2 regions of the Carnobacterium sp. AT7 genome follow, and region 2 is predicted to be linked to the other one. Evidence: a T-box and tRNA genes for the amino acid it is inferred to sense, from the RefSeq annotation. Region 2 holds a T-box; the other holds one or more tRNA genes.
The links. A T-box is a leader RNA that pairs with one kind of tRNA and senses whether it is charged. The one in region 2 lies ahead of glyQ (glycine--tRNA ligase subunit alpha), so its partner is inferred to be a tRNA-Gly.
Positions count from the first base shown of each region.

Region 1: it encodes a tRNA-Gly, which carries the amino acid that the T-box ahead of glyQ (glycine--tRNA ligase subunit alpha) is inferred to sense. The anticodon was not compared.

Region 1 is NZ_ABHH01000037.1:13,561-16,905, reverse strand. Features, by position in the region: tRNA gene CAT7_RS10725 (tRNA-Thr) at 1-20, shown strand, start outside; tRNA gene CAT7_RS10720 (tRNA-Gly) at 27-98, shown strand; tRNA gene CAT7_RS10715 (tRNA-Leu) at 148-236, shown strand; tRNA gene CAT7_RS10710 (tRNA-Arg) at 240-313, shown strand; tRNA gene CAT7_RS10705 (tRNA-Pro) at 348-421, shown strand; tRNA gene CAT7_RS10700 (tRNA-Ala) at 433-505, shown strand; tRNA gene CAT7_RS10695 (tRNA-Met) at 534-607, shown strand; tRNA gene CAT7_RS10690 (tRNA-Ile) at 630-703, shown strand; tRNA gene CAT7_RS10685 (tRNA-Ser) at 741-830, shown strand; tRNA gene CAT7_RS10680 (tRNA-Met) at 857-929, shown strand; tRNA gene CAT7_RS10675 (tRNA-Asp) at 968-1,040, shown strand; tRNA gene CAT7_RS10670 (tRNA-Gly) at 1,046-1,116, shown strand; tRNA gene CAT7_RS10665 (tRNA-Ile) at 1,125-1,198, shown strand; tRNA gene CAT7_RS10660 (tRNA-Ser) at 1,231-1,318, shown strand; tRNA gene CAT7_RS10655 (tRNA-Glu) at 1,344-1,415, shown strand; tRNA gene CAT7_RS10650 (tRNA-Ser) at 1,463-1,552, shown strand; tRNA gene CAT7_RS10645 (tRNA-Met) at 1,579-1,651, shown strand; tRNA gene CAT7_RS10640 (tRNA-Asp) at 1,692-1,764, shown strand; tRNA gene CAT7_RS10635 (tRNA-Phe) at 1,780-1,852, shown strand; tRNA gene CAT7_RS10630 (tRNA-Gly) at 1,864-1,934, shown strand; tRNA gene CAT7_RS10625 (tRNA-Ile) at 1,945-2,018, shown strand; tRNA gene CAT7_RS10620 (tRNA-Glu) at 2,038-2,109, shown strand; gene CAT7_RS10615 (hypothetical protein) at 2,386-3,222, opposite strand.
Region 2 is NZ_ABHH01000031.1:794-14,718, forward strand. Features, by position in the region: gene CAT7_RS09930 (metallophosphoesterase) at 1-682, shown strand, start outside; gene CAT7_RS09935 (ABC transporter ATP-binding protein) at 738-2,453, opposite strand; gene CAT7_RS09940 (DUF488 domain-containing protein) at 2,501-2,869, opposite strand; gene glyS (glycine--tRNA ligase subunit beta) at 2,963-5,047, opposite strand; gene glyQ (glycine--tRNA ligase subunit alpha) at 5,049-5,960, opposite strand; T-box leader at 6,043-6,220, opposite strand; gene recO (DNA repair protein RecO) at 6,264-7,076, opposite strand; gene era (GTPase Era) at 7,159-8,058, opposite strand; gene CAT7_RS09965 (cytidine deaminase) at 8,067-8,477, opposite strand; gene CAT7_RS09970 (diacylglycerol kinase family protein) at 8,492-8,887, opposite strand; gene ybeY (rRNA maturation RNase YbeY) at 8,871-9,347, opposite strand; gene CAT7_RS09980 (HD family phosphohydrolase) at 9,394-11,601, opposite strand; gene CAT7_RS09985 (PhoH family protein) at 11,613-12,620, opposite strand; gene CAT7_RS09990 (GatB/YqeY domain-containing protein) at 12,805-13,251, opposite strand; gene rpsU (30S ribosomal protein S21) at 13,285-13,458, opposite strand; gene CAT7_RS10000 (Fur family transcriptional regulator) at 13,654-13,925, opposite strand, start outside.

The DNA.
Region 1 (3,345 bases), on a different contig from region 2:
TTCAACTCCTTTAGCCGGCATTTTTTGCGAAAGTAGTTCAGTGGTAGAACATCACCTTGCCAAGGTGGGGGTCGCGGGTTCGAATCCCGTCTTTCGCTTACTAGGTTGACTAGTAAGCTCATTCGCAAGAATGAAAACTGTTCTAAAGCCGGGGTGGCGGAACAGGTAGACGCACAGGACTTAAAATCCTGCGGTGAGTGATCACCGTGCCGGTTCGATTCCGGCCCTCGGCACCATTTGCACCCATAGCTCAATTGGATAGAGTACTTGACTACGAATCAAGGGGTTAGAGGTTCAAGTCCTCTTGGGTGCATTTCTTTTGAAAGAAAGAATAAAACCTTATTTAACGGGAAGTAGCTCAGCTTGGTAGAGCACTTGGTTTGGGACCAAGGGGTCGCAGGTTCGAATCCTGTCTTCCCGATTTAAAAATTAGGGGCCTTAGCTCAGCTGGGAGAGCGCCTGCCTTGCACGCAGGAGGTCAGCGGTTCGATCCCGCTAGGCTCCACTTTTTTTAAAATTATTACTTTTATTATGGCGGTGTAGCTCAGCTGGCTAGAGCGTCCGGTTCATACCCGGGAGGTCGGGGGTTCGATCCCCTTCGCCGCTATTATTATTATTTAAAAGATCTTGGACCTTTAGCTCAGTTGGTTAGAGCAGACGGCTCATAACCGTCCGGTCGTAGGTTCGAGTCCTACAAGGTCCATTAATCAGTTAAGATTAAAGTACCCTTGTATCATAATGGAGGATTACCCAAGTCCGGCTGAAGGGAACGGTCTTGAAAACCGTCAGGTGTGTAAAAGCACGCAAGAGTTCGAATCTCTTATCCTCCTTTTTTTTAAAGCTTCATTAATATTATCGCGGGGTGGAGCAGTTGGCAGCTCGTCGGGCTCATAACCCGAAGGTCACAGGTTCAAGTCCTGTCCCCGCAATTTATCTTTTTTAAAAGATAGTTTTTAAATGTAAAAAAGGTCTCGTGGTGTAGGGGTTAACATGTCTGCCTGTCACGCAGAAGATCGCGGGTTCGATTCCCGTCGAGACCGTTTTTGCGAGTGTAGTTTAGTGGTAAAACCACAGCCTTCCAAGCTGTTGATGCGAGTTCGATTCTCGTCACTCGCTTTTTTTATGGGCCTATAGCTCAGCTGGTTAGAGCGCACGCCTGATAAGCGTGAGGTCGATGGTTCGAGTCCATTTAGGCCCATTGAATAAATTAATACTTATTTTTTAGTTATTGGGGAAGTACTCAAGTGGCTGAAGAGGCGCCCCTGCTAAGGGTGTAGGTCGTTAACGCGGCGCGAGGGTTCAAATCCCTCCTTCTCCGTATTATATTTTTTTGTAATTTTATAGGCCCGTTGGTCAAGCGGTTAAGACACCGCCCTTTCACGGCGGTATCACGGGTTCGATTCCCGTACGGGTCATAAACATTTTTGTTTAATTTAATACAGTATCATCTTATCAGTCTTATGGAGGATTACCCAAGTCCGGCTGAAGGGAACGGTCTTGAAAACCGTCAGGTGTGTAAAAGCACGCAAGAGTTCGAATCTCTTATCCTCCTTTTTTTAAATGTTTCATTAATATTATCGCGGGGTGGAGCAGTTGGCAGCTCGTCGGGCTCATAACCCGAAGGTCACAGGTTCAAGTCCTGTCCCCGCAATTTATCTTTTTTTTTAAAGATAGTTTTTAAATGCAAAAAAGGTCTCGTGGTGTAGGGGTTAACATGTCTGCCTGTCACGCAGAAGATCGCGGGTTCGATTCCCGTCGAGACCGTTTAATTAAATATTTGGCCCGGTAGCTCAGTTGGTAGAGCACTTGATTGAAGCTCAAGGTGTCGGCAGTTCGATTCTGTCCCGGGCCATTTCTTGTAATGCGGGTGTAGTTTAGTGGTAAAACCACAGCCTTCCAAGCTGTTGATGCGAGTTCGATTCTCGTCACCCGCTTTTTTTTTTTGGGCCTATAGCTCAGCTGGTTAGAGCGCACGCCTGATAAGCGTGAGGTCGATGGTTCGAGTCCATTTAGGCCCATTGCACTATTTAAAATAATGGCCCGTTGGTCAAGCGGTTAAGACACCGCCCTTTCACGGCGGTATCACGGGTTCGATTCCCGTACGGGTCATAAAATAAACAAAAAAAAGGATTGGAGATTTTTTCTCCGATCCTTTTTTTTGTTTTATCATGGATGCTGCAGTAAGGAAGTGAATCGAAACATCACTACCTATAGTTTATACAAGTGAAAATCCTCCCTTTGAATGTGGTGTCGTAACTTTATTCTAACGGAGATTTTCGCTTGTTTTAATTTTTTGTCATTTTCTATAAAAATAGTGCTGGCGACTTTTAGTCACCAACACTAACTATTATAGAACCTCTAAACGTCACTACCTTTATTTTATATTTAATTTGTATGAATGAATAGAATAACACTAAAGGATATAAAAAAGGCAACTGAATATAACTGTAAAGCTCTTTGTTTAAGTTTCTTAGCAATCAACTCTTCTTTAGAAAAGAGATACTGAATAAGTTTGATGGCAAAAGGTAAAGTAAATAGGATAATAAAGGTTGTTCCTTTGAAAGTAGGAATATAGAAGATAAAACTTATTAGGTAAATGAGTAGTAATAAACCTAATAAAAAACGGTTGAATTTTTTTGTATCTAAAAAAGTAGTATTTGTCTGTTGATCAGTCAATTGTACATTGATCATTGGATAGTTTAGTTGTATTTTCCCTAACTCTACTAAGAATACAACTAGAATTAAAGGAATACTCCAATAAAAGAGGGTAGTCGGAATGAAATTTGCTTGGACATAAAAACTTAAGTAAGTTAGTATACCGCCTTTAAAAATACTGGAAATAGCTAATGTTAGCCAAGTGTATCCTTGTCTAATTAAATAAAAGTGAGTATGGATCACTGCACTATAAAAGAAACAAAGTAGGCCTACTAATGAATGAATTGCGGATGAAAAGTAATAGATGAGCAAAAGATTAATTACTTCAAATACAATAAAGGATATATGGTTAAAAGAAAGAGTAATTTTAGCTGTTTTAAATAAGAAATTTCCTAATAAGTGGTTTATAAAAACGAAACCATATAATAGAATGAATGGAATGAAATTAAATCGAGTATATTGACTAGCATAAAGAGTGCCTGCTAGTAGATAGGATAAAGGAATAATAATAACTAAGAATAAAGGATGATAAAGATACTGTTTGATAGTTCTATAAATAGGCTGCACCAATTAGAAGACTCCTTTTAATTTTTTGTCTATTCTTATTTTACCCAAAATGAGATGAAGGGTACAGGTAAATAATAAATAAGTAAAAATAATTAGTATTAAAGTAATCAGTTATTTATCAAA
Region 2 (13,925 bases):
ATCGGATACTCATTTTGAAAGAAATCGTATTTCAATTGACACGTTACTTTCAGAAATCGAACAAGTCAAACCTGATCTTATTCTTTTGACGGGTGATTTAATCGATCGTACGGCGGACTTGAGCAATGTGCCTCTTGAAGAATTTGGTCGCTCTTTAATGAGTATTGCTCCAACATATGCCGTATCCGGTAATCATGAAACAAGCAGCGGACAATTAGGCGCATGGGAAAGTGAAATAAGTCATAGTGGAGTTACACTATTAAACAATAGACAACTTACCTTAACCGTTAATGATGCTCAACTCGCACTAGTGGGTGTCAGAGATGAATCTTTTCCAAATGAAGTGCCTCTGTCAGATCCCATAAGCGATGATACACCAGTCTTGCTGCTCGCTCATCACCCGGAATACTTCGAGCAGTATCTCACTTCTAATCCAATGATCCAGCCGGATATCACGTTTAGTGGCCATGCACACGGCGGACAAATAAGACTGCCACTTATCGGTCCCTTATACTCTCCTGGCCAAGGATTTTTCCCTAAATACACCACAGGCATTTACACTAGCGAAAAAGATCCCACAAAGCAGCTAGCGGTAAGCCGAGGCATCGGGAACAGCATATTCCCTTTTAGGATTAACAGTAAACCTCATCTATTAATTATCACACTTGAACGTAAAAACTAGGAAAAAGCCACTAGTGTAAGGAAAATAATCCTACTAGTGGCTTTTTTCATCTGTTTTATTGACTAAATTGTGCCTCATACAATTTTTTATACGGTCCGTCATTTGCTAGCAATTTCTCGTGACTGCCTTGTTCAGCGATTCCCTCTTCCGTTACCACAACAATACGCGTCGCATGTTTAATGGTTGCTAATCGATGGGCAATGATTAACGTTGTCCGACCTTCAGCTAACGAATTGAGCGATTCTTGAATTACTTGTTCTGTTTCAGTATCTAAAGCTGAAGTCGCTTCATCTAAAATCAGAATGGGCGGATTTTTCAAGAACATACGCGCAATAGACAAGCGTTGTTTTTGTCCACCAGACAACTTAACGCCTCTTTCACCAATAATGGTGTTTAAACCTTCTGGCATATCGTTAACAACTTTCTCTAAATGAGCCAACCGCACGGCTTCTTGTATTTCATCCTCACTTGCATCCAATTTTCCGTAAGCAACATTTTCTTTGATACTTCCCGGGAAAAGATAAACATCTTGTTGAACTACACCAACTTGCTCTCGTAATGACTGCATAGTCATATCTTGAATATTGATTCCATCAATGGTTACTTCACCTGCATTAACTTCATAGAATCGAGGCAGTAAGTTACAGATTGTCGTTTTACCTGCACCACTCGGTCCAACAAAAGCCACGGTTTCGCCCGTTCGAATGGATAGATCAATGCCATCCAAAACTTTTTTTAATGAATCATACCAAAAAGAAACATTCTTATAGTCAATATTTCCTTCTAAACGTTCTACTTCAATTGCATTTTCCTTATCTTGAATAGCAGGCTCTTTGTCAAGTTCTTCTGTTAAACGCTTGAATCCTGCAATTCCTTTAGGGTAACTTTCAATCATCGTATTTACTTTTTCGATTGGTCGAACAAAAATATTAGACAATAAGATAAAACCTACAAAATCGCCGTAACTAATTTCGCCTTGAATCGTATAATAAGCACCAAAAAATAACGCAAATAAATTAATCAAACGGATCAACAAATAATTATACGAAGAGCTTATTGCCATCATTTTATAGAAAAGGATTTTTGATTTTCGATAAGCTTGGTTTAAAACTTCAAATTTCCCGGCTTCATGTTCTTCATTAGCGAAAGCTTGAACAACGCGTATTCCACTGACGGAAGCTTCGATGCCCGCACTAAATTCGCCTAAATCATTAAAAATTTTTGTATTGATTTTAGTCATTCGTTTATTAAAAAATACTAATGCAATCGTGATAAAAGGAATCATCACAAACGTTGCTAAAGCAAGCTGAACATGAACATTCAACATCAATAAAAAAGCTCCACCTAACGTAATGAACGTGATAAACACATCTTCTGGACCATGGTGAGCAACTTCTGATATTTCAAATAAGTCGTTCGTCAGGCGCGTCATTAATTTGCCCGTTTTTTGATTGTCGTAATAACTAAACGGTTGCTCTTGCAAATGCCCATACAATTCACGGCGCATATCTGTTTCAATATTCACTCCCAGTTTGTGTCCAAAATAAACGACAACATACTGCAAAGAAGTGTTCACGATGTACAAAAATAGTAAGGATAACGAAACCGTTACAATCAATGTCCAATTTTCCGAAGGCAATAAATCATCGATTACTCGATTAACCACAACCGGGAAAGACAACTCTAAAATGGCTGCTAGTATCGCACATCCAAAATCCAGTATAAATAATTTTTTATACGGCTTATAATAACTAAAAAAACGTTTTAACATATTGTCCTCCAAACGAGTTTATTTATTTTCCAACCAAAACACTAAGTCTATTTTTGATTTTGAGCAAACTCCATTAAAATCACCACATGATTGAATTGTTCATCTTTTGCTGCATAAACAAAGGTGACCGGGGTGCGCTTTAATTGTTCAAAAACTTGTTTAACAAAACTTTTTGTATCAGGATTTGATTCTAATTCAGCCAAATAAACTTTTTTAAACCACTCAAACTTTTGTGGTTGATGATTAAACTCTTTACGAATGGCCGTCGTTGGCGTAATCTCTTTTACCCAGTCATCGATACTGGCGTTTTCTTTTGACACTCCTCTGGGCCACATTCGATCTACTAAAATACGGTAACCATCTTCTTTTTCAGCTTTCTCATAGACTCTTTTCATATTTAGTCGATAACTAGACATTTCTAATCCCCCTATTAACAGGCTAAAAAATTAAACCCTATTAAGGAAAATTCTATCCTTAATAGGGTTTAAAGTAAACAAATTTGCTAGGAATTACTTAACAACCAATTTGTCTACACTTGCAAAAGATAATACAAAACTAGAAATTTTCATTAGTAAAGCTAGTCTATTATTCCGAACAGCTTGATTATCAGCCATCACCATATTTTCATTGAAAAAGGCTTCAATCAAGGGTTGCAACTGTTCAAAAGAAGTGTAACTTTGTTTGCTATTTTCATTATTGACTGTTTTTTCAATTTCTACAAATGCTTCATACAATTCTTGTTCAGAATTTGTTTCAAATAAAGCCGGGTCAACTGAAAGTTGGTCTTGATCAAGCATCGCTTCACCTTTATTTGCTAGATTTACTACACGAGTTAAAGCTTCGATTGTCGGTTTAAAAATAGTATCTGATAAATGACTATTGATAATACGTCCAGCTTCTACTAATTTAAGTAAATCTTCTTGGCGGGAATTCAAAGCCGCATCAATGACATCATGACGGATACTTTCTGCCAATAATAATTGACGGATACGAGCTTTGATGAAGTCAACAACTTCAGCTGTACTCGACTTGTACCCTTCGAATAAAGCGCTTTGTGCGATAACCGAAGTCGATAAAATAGCCTCTTTCAAAGATTCCATTGGGAAATTCCAATTTTTTGATTCAATGATGCGGACAATACCATACGTTTGGCGTCTCAAGGCATAAGGATCATTTGATCCAGTTGGAGTCATTCCAACCGCAAAGAAACTTAAGACACTTTCCAATTTATCTGCAATCGCTAAAACAGCCCCTACAGATGTTTTTGGCAGTTCTCCCTCACTGGATACCGGCATGTAGTGTTCTCTAATAGCTGCAGCTACTGCTGGCGTTTCTCCTTGCGTCAAAGCATACTTCTCACCCATGATTCCTTGTAACTCAGGAAACTCACCAACCATATTCGTTACCAAATCAAATTTATAAATTTCAGAAGCACGTTTCAGATCAGTTAATTCCGTTTCGTTTAAGCCAACTTGTTTTCCAATAAGTTGCGCAATAGCTTGCACTCGATTCATTTTTTCATAAATAGAACCAATTTTTTCATGGAATGTTACTTGTTTTAAGCGTTCGACACAAGCAGCAATTGTTAATTTTTGGTCTTCTTCAAAGAAAAATTGACCATCATCCAAACGAGCCGTTAATACTTTTTCGTTTCCTCTAGCAACGGTTTCAATGTGATTAGCATTTCCATTACGAACAGAAATAAAGTAAGGTAAAACAGCTCCTTCACTATCTCTTACCCCAAAGTAACGTTGGTGGTCTTTCATTGAAGTGATCAAAACTTCTTCTGGCAGATTCAAGTATTTTTGATCAAATGAACCATAAAAGGCCGTTGGGTATTCGATTAAGTTGTTAACTTCTTCTAGCAATTCTTCATCCATCGAAACAGACCATTGATTTGCTTTGACAAGCTCTTCAATTTGATTAACGATCATTTGTTTACGTTTTGTACTGTCCGCAATCACAAAGACACTTTCTAAGGTTTCTTCGTATGCTAAAGCATCAGCAAACGTTACATCATGTCCCAAAAAGCGGTGGCCACGTGATGTGTTCGCTGTTTGGATATCCAGTAATTCAAAAGGAATCACTTCGTCATCTAACATCGCTGTTAACCAGTGGAATGGACGGATGTATTTAAATGTATGGTCTGCCCAATGCATGCTTACAGGGAACGTCAGTGAAGTGATTACTTTATCTAAGCCAACCAAAATTTCATTAACGGTTTTTCCAGAAATAAATTTATCTACATAAACGTAATCAACGTCTTTAATTGATTTAAAGTAGATATCATCTGTTGTTGCCCCTTGACCACGGGCAAATCCAATAGCGGCTTTACTCCAATTGCCTTCAGCATCTTGTGCAATTTTTTGAGCGGGCCCTTTAACAGATTCTTGAACATCTTCTTGTTTTTCAGCAATATCTTTGACAATAACCGCTAATCGTCTTGGAGTTGAAAAAGGAATCACTTCTCCATGTTCTAAGCGGTTTTCTTTTAAAAAGGCTGTTATTTTTTGCACTAATTGTTGGCTACTTGGGGTAACGATGTGCGCTGGAATTTCTTCTAACCCAATTTCGAGTAATAGGTTTTTTGTCATATTAGTTTGCCTCCTTAGTTTCGATTGATTGATCTTGAAGCAAAGGGAAGCCTAATTTTTCACGTTCTGTGACAAAAGCTTTTGCAATCGAACGAGCCATATTACGAATGCGCGCTAAGTAACCCGCACGTTCTGTAACCGATACTGCTCCTCTTGCATCTAACAAATTGAAAGTGTGGCTACATTTTAAAACATAATCGTAAGCAGGATGAACCAGACCAGCTTCAATTTGAACGAGAGCTTCTTTTTCATATTCATTAAACAACATCAAAAGCAACTCTTGATTGCTATTTTCAAATGCGTATTTTGAATGCTCATATTCAGGTTGAATAAAGATCTCACCGTATTTTACGCCTTTAGTCCATTGAATATCATAGACGCTGTCTACGTCTTGAATGTATGAAGCTAAACGTTCTAATCCATAAGTAATTTCACTAGTTACAGGATTGCATTCTAATCCTCCAACTTGTTGGAAGTACGTAAACTGAGTGATTTCCATTCCATCAAGCCAAACTTCCCAGCCTAAACCAGCACAACCCATTGATGGATTTTCCCAGTTGTCTTCAACGAAACGAATATCATGTTCTAAAGGATCAATTCCTAATAAACGAAGACTTCCTAAATACAGTTCTTGAATATTATCAGGTGATGGCTTCATAACCACTTGAAATTGGTGGTGTTGGAATAAACGGTTTGGGTTTTCACCATAACGACCATCTGCTGGACGTCTTGAAGGTTCTACATATGCCGCATTCCATGGTTCAGGTCCAATAGCACGTAAGAATGTATACGGGCTCATCGTACCGGCCCCTTTTTCTGTGTCATAAGCTTGAAGCAACAGGCATCCTTGATCTGACCAATAATTTTGTAATGTTAAAATAATTTCCTGAAACGTTAGACTGTTTTCTTTCATTATCGCATTCTCCTTTTCATTTCACATTTTACTCGTTAACTAAAAAATAACGCAAAAAAGTCCCTATGCTGACAACTATCAGCATAGGGACGATAATACAATCGCGGTTCCACCCTAATTCTAGTTTATTAAAAAACTAGCATCTCTTTTTTTAAACAGCTCCAGAATGCCTTTCAAAACTTTCTCTATATTTGGCTTACACTATCCCAAACTCGCTCATTTAGAGTGAAATTTTTACTTTTTTCTTTCAACGCCAGTTATTCAGTTGTTACTATCATAGCTTGCAACAAGAACGTTTGTCAATCATTTCTTTTCATTCTCGCCGGTTGTTTCATTAGGAGGGACTCTTTTATCGACTAAGAGATTTCCCCACGTATACATCTGATCAATAAATTTTTTACTTTTCAGCTTAATTCCGACAGATTCATCATAAATCAAGTCAATCAACGTCCGAATTTCTCGTTTTGTTTCTTCTTTAACGGTAATAGAGCCTAATTGATCTAATGAAACGACCGAAAATAACCGCACAAAATGAATAGCTCTTTGACTTGAATGGTAACGGTAACGGTCTAAATGCCAATGACTTTGACACAGTAAACCGCCATAACTGCCTGAATAGTCAAACGGTCCCTCAGTCTCCCCACATACACGACAACCTCTCAATTCAGGAGAAACCCCAAAGTATGGCAGAATCTGCACTTCAAATATATTGACAACTATTTCAGGATCCGTTTCTTCATCAATTTCAGTTAAACAGCGATCAATTTTATGAAACAATGCTCCATCTACGATACCGTCATCTAAAGCTGCATCCGCTAAATTTAAAATATACGTCGCATAGGCATTCAAAAAAATATCTGTTTGCATACTCTTATACTGATCTACTTCTTTTGCATCACGTATAAAGCACAGTCCAGTATCTCGAATATCAGCGATGTATGTTGCTTTCGTAAAAGGCAATACCGCTGTTTTAAGTTTATTTTTTTGCTTTCGGGTTCCTTTAACGAAAAACATTCTTTTGCCAAAGCGGCTCGTAAACAATTTGACCAATTGATCGTTTTCGCGATGATTGCGCACCGATAATACAATGCCCTCTACCTCTTCTATTTGAGCCATATAGAATCCTCCTATGATATGCTCTTCATTTAAAAAAACAAACCAAAAAATATGGTTTGTTTTTTAAATCGATTAATCCTTTTTAGTAATCATCTTTGCGGTAACCGTAATCTTGCAAATTCGTTTGACGATCACGCCAGTCTTTTTGAACTTTTACCCAAAGATCTAAGTAAATTTTATCGCCTAATAACACTTCAATATCTCTTCTAGCGCGGATACCGATGTCTTTTAACATTTTACCGCCTTTGCCAATGATAATTCCTTTTTGGCTAGAACGTTCAACAATGATTGCTGCATGAACTTGGACTTTACCCAATTCATTTCGTTGCATACTCTCAACAACTACAGCTACAGAGTGAGGTACTTCTTCTCTTGTTAGTTCAAGAACTTTTTCTCGAATCAATTCAGAAACAATAAAGTATTCTGGGTGATCGGTTACTTGATCATCTGGATAGAATTGAGGTCCTTCAGGCAAATATTTCGTTACTTCTGATAATAATGTTTCTACGTTATTGCCATCTGCAGCAGAAATTGGAATAACTTGTTCAAAATCGACTAATGAACGGTAATCCTCAATAATTGGCAACAACTGGTCAGGATGGATTTTATCAATTTTATTCAGCACTAAAAACACAGGACTTTTTACTGTTTTTAATCTTTCCATGATAAAGTTATCTCCAGGGCCACGTTTTTCTGCAATATTTACCATGAACAAAATAACATCCACTTCTCTAAAAGCACTAAACGCTGAGTCTACCATAAAGTCCCCAAGACGGTGTTTTGGTTTGTGAATCCCTGGGGTATCGATAAACACAATTTGTGATTCTGGTGTAGTGTAAATACCTTGAATTTTATTTCTTGTTGTTTGAGCTTTATCACTCATGATTGCTATTTTTTGTCCTACAATTCTATTTAATAAAGTTGATTTACCGACGTTTGGACGACCAACAATAGAAACAAAACCTGATTTGTGCTCATTCATATTTTTCATTAAACCATATCCTCCGATTTAAAAGCTCCCGGCAGCAATTCGCCAACCGTTGTGAATTGTTTGTTGCCTTTATTATTTGTTAATAAAACTGGCATGTCTGGCCCACAGAATTCTGCCAGTACTTGTCTACATGCTCCACAAGGAGAAATAGGACCATCTGTATCACCCGTTACCACTAAATAGTCAAATTCTTTATTCCCCTCAGAAATAGCTTTGAAGATTGCTGTTCGCTCTGCGCAATTGGTTAAACCAAAAGAAGCATTTTCAATATTGCAGCCTGAAAAAATTTCTCCCTCTTTCGTTAAAAGAGCTGCTCCAACTGGAAAATGAGAATAAGGGACATAAGCCTTTTCTAACATGTCCGTTGCTTTATTAATAAGTGTGTCGACTTTTTGATCTGTCAAGTGCATAAGTAAAATCTCCTTTAAAATAGTATTTGCCATAATTTAGGTAAAATAATGATTGCAGCTACAACAATGGAAAAAGTTGCGGTAACTAAAACAGCTGCAGCTGCCATGTCTTTTGCTTTCTTTGCCAAAGGATGATATTGATCTTTAGCTGCTAAGTCGACTACATTTTCGATTACAGTATTCCAAACTTCCATTATGATAACTAAGAAGACACTGAAAATAACCCATAGCCATTCATTGACGACTAAATTAAGGAATGCACACAAAATCAAAACAATTAAACCAATCAAAATATGTGAACGCATATTTCTTTCTTCTTGAAATGCGGTTAAAATTCCCTTAAATGCATATTTAAAAGAGTCAAGAAATGTAGAATTTTTCCCAATTCCACTTTTATCTTTTAAGTCCATAAGCTTCTAATATCTCTTTCTGCAACCCAAACATTTCTTTTTCATCTTCAGGATTCATATGATCGTACCCATTTAGATGTAAGAAACCATGTAAGGCAAGAAATCCTAATTCTCGATCAAAAGAATGGTTATATTCTTTGGCTTGGCTTGCGGTTTTATCAACTGAAATGATGATATCGCCAATATTTCTTGGCATCGGTTCATCTAATTCATCAAAATTGATCATTAATTCATCTTCTACTTCATCTTCAATTGCAAAACTTATAACATCCGTTGGCTGATCTTTGCCACGATAAGTTTTATTGATTTTTTGAATATTTTCGTTGTCTACGAAGGTCACAGACATTTCTGTATCTTTTGGCAACTCTATATGCTTACCAGCAAACTCCAATAAAGAATTCACCATTTCTTTTTGTTCCATTGTAATTTGGTTTGTTTCATCATACAAATCTAGTTCCATAAGGGCTATCCTCACTCCTTTTTATTTTACTATTCTATGCTTAAAATCATTCTTTTTTTAAAGCCGGATATTCAATCCTCGAATGGAATGTCCCGTTTAGTCCTGTACAGATGGCTTGTTCAACTACTTTCAATTCTTGTAAAGAAATGGAACACTCATCAAACTGACCATCTACAATTCTACCATTAATTAAATTATGAACAAAATTTTCAATGGTTTCTTTAGTAGGATGTGACATTGACCTTACAGCTGCCTCAGCACTATCTGCAATATTGATGACCGCTGCTTCTTTTGTTTGTGGTTTCGGACCAGGATACCTAAAATCACTCTCAAGCACAGTATCATCTTTCTCTTTAGCAGCAACATAAAAATATTTCATAAGAGTCGTTCCATGATGCTGAGCACAAATATCAATGATTGATTGAGGTAATTTAGCTGCTTCTAACATTTTCACACCTTCAGAAACATGTCCGAAAATAATTTCTTTACTTTCAAAAGGAGTCAATAAATTATGTGGATTTTCCATTCCAGGCGGTAAATTTTCGACAAAAAAGAGTGAATGACGTAATTTACCAACATCATGATAATAACAAGCTACGCGAGCAAATAATGAGTCTCCTCCGATAGCCCCAACAGCATTTGCGCTTAGGTTCGCTACCATCAAACTATGATGATAGGTTCCTGGAGCTTTCGTTAGCAGTTCTTTTAACAAAGAGCTATTTGGGTTAGACAATTCTGTTAAGGTTAATACCGCATTTTCACTAAACAATACTTCAATATAAGGCGATAGAAGTACCGCTAGCAAGTAAGATATGATGCCGCTTGAGAGGGCATAAACAACGATTAAAAACGTCTGTTGAGACCAAATAGTCATATTTAAGTATAAAACAAAAGAGCTAATAAATAAGGCATTAAAAACCGTTACCCATATAAAACTTGACCAAAATTGGTTTGTAATTTTAGTACGGGTGATCATCGTACCCATCATGCCACTTAGTAGATAAAACAGAACCAACACAATACTAAAACTGGTTCCTGAATCAGGGCTAAAAATAAAGATAGAAAACGCTGCAGTAAACCCATTAGCTAAAATACCAAAACGTCTTGAACCAAATGCGGTCAATAAAATGGAGGTCAATGCAGCTGGAAACAATAAACCAATAAATTCTATATCGGCCGTTTGAATCAACTGTAACCCTTTCATCAATAATAGTGAAGCCACCATAACGATGGAGTAAAAGCTAATTTGACGTCCATGTTCTATCCTATCAATGTTTCTTGATTTTCCTAAATAGAACAATAATAGCGCTTGAGTAAATAGCAAAACAATTAGCCCATATAAAGCTTGTTTAGAAGAATCATCATCTAACAAGCCTAGTAACTCCAACTGGTGCATATCGTTACTATCAACGACATGACCTTCTTGAACGATTACTTGTCCTTGTAAAATCAATGACGGTTGAACGTTTGCCATCTCTTCTTCTTTTTTCTGCTCAGTAGCATTTTCGTTGTAAATGTTATTTTCAACAATTGCATTATCAACAATCAAGCTTGCTATTCGTTGCATATTTGAATCCAAATCAGAATAATCTAAATTATTATTTGCTTCCAATTTAACTTCGTTTATTTCTTCATTCTTTATGGGTTGAGTCATCGCATCAGAAACCACGAAAGCAATAGATTCTTTCATGCTGGTTAAAATTTTTTCATCAGTCGCGATTAAATCTAAAATCGCCCAACCAGGAAGCATCTCAATGAAAGCTTTTGTAGCTTCGTCTAGATTATTCAACTTTTCATTGAACATACCTAATAGGGCATCATTCGTTAATTGATCTACTTTTATTTCTGACAATTCTTGAGAAGATATCGAACTGTTACTTTCTGAGGCCTTTTTTCTTGTTTCCTTTAAATTGTCTTCATATGCTTTGTTTCCTTCTTGGATTACTTCATCTACCGTAGCGAATAAAACTTCTACTTTTGCAGTTTGAATATCTTTTAAATCGGCATTATACGTATATACAGGAGCAACAGTCGCTGCAACAGTCGTTTTATTTTCTGCTGTTTTTTCTTTATCTTCAACAGTTGCATTTGCTCTTATGGTTTCTTCAGCTACTTGAAAGAGCTCAATATCTAAAGATTTTGGTTTAACAGCACTGTACATGATTGAAAATAAAATGACTGATGTAAGCAAAAGAATAGAAGGAATATATAGTTTGCCCATTTTTTTCTGAAGGCGTATTAAATTTCTTCGCATTCATTCACTTCCTATTCGTTTTTTTCGCTAGTCAATTTTTCAATATCGCTCTTTTTACCTTCACTTAATGTTTTTTCTTCGTTATAAGCATTGATAATATTTGCTACTACCGGATGACGAACAACATCATTTGAGTCAAATTGAACAAAATGAATACCTTTAACTTGATTTAAAACTTTTTCAGCATGAACGAGTCCACTCATCGCTCCTCTTGGCAGATCAATTTGAGTAACATCTCCATTTACGATCATCTTTGAACCAAAACCAAGGCGAGTAAGGAACATTTTCATTTGAGCTTTCGTCGTGTTTTGTGCTTCATCAAGTATCACGAAAGCATCTTCTAAGGTTCGCCCTCTCATATAAGCTAAAGGAGCAATTTCAATCACATTTCGATCCATTAGACGAGTGGTATGTTCTAAGCCAAAGACGTTATATAACGCATCATAAATCGGACGTAAGTATGGATCAACTTTCTCTTTTAAGTCTCCGGGTAGAAAGCCTAGACTTTCACCTGCTTCAACTGCCGGACGAGTAAGAATGATTTTTTTCACTTCACCTTTTTTCATCGCAGCAACAGCCATAACGACCGCTAAGTATGTCTTACCTGTCCCAGCAGGTCCCACTCCAAACGTAATGTCATTCTTTTTAATTGATTGGATGTATTGACGTTGCCCAAAGGTTTTTGCTCTTATCGGCTTACCGTCATGATCTTTTCCTATTTCTTCTTCATACATACTAATAAAGAATTGCAGAGTGTTATTTTTCGCCATTTTGATAGCCGTTACGACATCCGCAGGTCCTATACTAATGGAACGTTTGATTAGTTCTTCTAATTGATTAAGGATTGCTTCCACTACAGCTGTCTTTTCTTCAGTACCGATAATTTCTAAATGGCTTCCACGGCTGTTAATGACAACTTCCATTGAGTCTTCTAATAAAGCTAAATGTTTATCTTGAGTACCAAATAGAATAGCTGCAGTATTTTCGTTTTTCAAATTTACTAAACGTGTTTCGTTCATTAAGTTAGTCAAACAAACAACACTCTCCTTTTTCTTTCTATACTTTAAAGAATAGCACATTTTTTGTCTAAAATGAAGCTTTCCTTCTTAGATAGAAGAGCAATTAGGGAACATTAAGAGCAAAAAAAAGATAAAGTTAAGAAAAATCTTAACTTTATCTTTTTTAGAGGATAATTGCTTATCCTTAAGCATTCAATAGTTCTTTTACTAATCGATTTACTTCGTTACCGTCTGCTTTACCTTTTGTTAAAGGCATAACAACTCCCATAACTTTCCCAAAATCTTTCATAGACTTAGCATCTACCTTAGTAATAGCTTCTTGAATAATCGCTTTAAGTTCGTTTTCAGAAAGTTGTTGAGGTAAATAGTTTCCAACGATATCAATAGCTGCTTCTGTTTGTTCAACCAAGTCTTCTCGACCAGCATCTTTAAACTCCGCAAGAGATTCACGACGTTGTTTCATTTCGCGAGAAAGAACTGTTAACTCTTCATCCTCACTTAATTCATTACCTTTGCTGATTTGATCATTTTGCAATGCAGCTTTTAACATACGTAGTACAGCTAAAGATTCTTTATCTCTGGCTTTCATCGCAGTTTTAATGTCGTCATTAATGGTTTCTAAAAGTGACAAGACTTTCCCACCCTCAATTCTAAAAGCAATTTACTAGAATTTACGTTTTCTAGCTGCTTCAGATTTTTTCTTACGTTTCACACTTGGTTTTTCATAGAATTCGCGTTTACGAGCTTCTTGTAAAGTACCTGTTTTTGAAACGGAACGTTTAAAGCGACGAAGAGCATCATCAAGAGATTCATTTTTCTTAATAACTGTTTTTGACATATAAATTCCCTCCCTCCGTGCTTGAAAAAGTAACCGTTATTTAGAACACACTAATAAATTACTGCATTCATAAACACTGTCCTTCCTTATTATATCGAATGTATTTTTTTACGTCAATACAACATTTCCATATTTCAATAAAAAAGAACACTTTATTGCTTTTTTTTGAAGTTTATTGCACTTTTATCATTTTATTTAAGAACATTTTTCACATTTTCCGAAAATTTCAAACCGATGGGACTCAATTGTGCACCCATTTAATTGATTTTCGAAAAAATTCATTGGACACATTTCGATTTGTTTTGTTTTCCCACAATTTGTACAAATAAAATGATGGTGATGCCCAGTGTGTTTGCATCCAAAACGAAACATTTTTTCTCCGTTTAATTCCGTTTCCTCAAGAACATTTAATTCTACAAAAGTATAAATATTACGATAAATTGTATCATAACTAATAGAAGGGTATC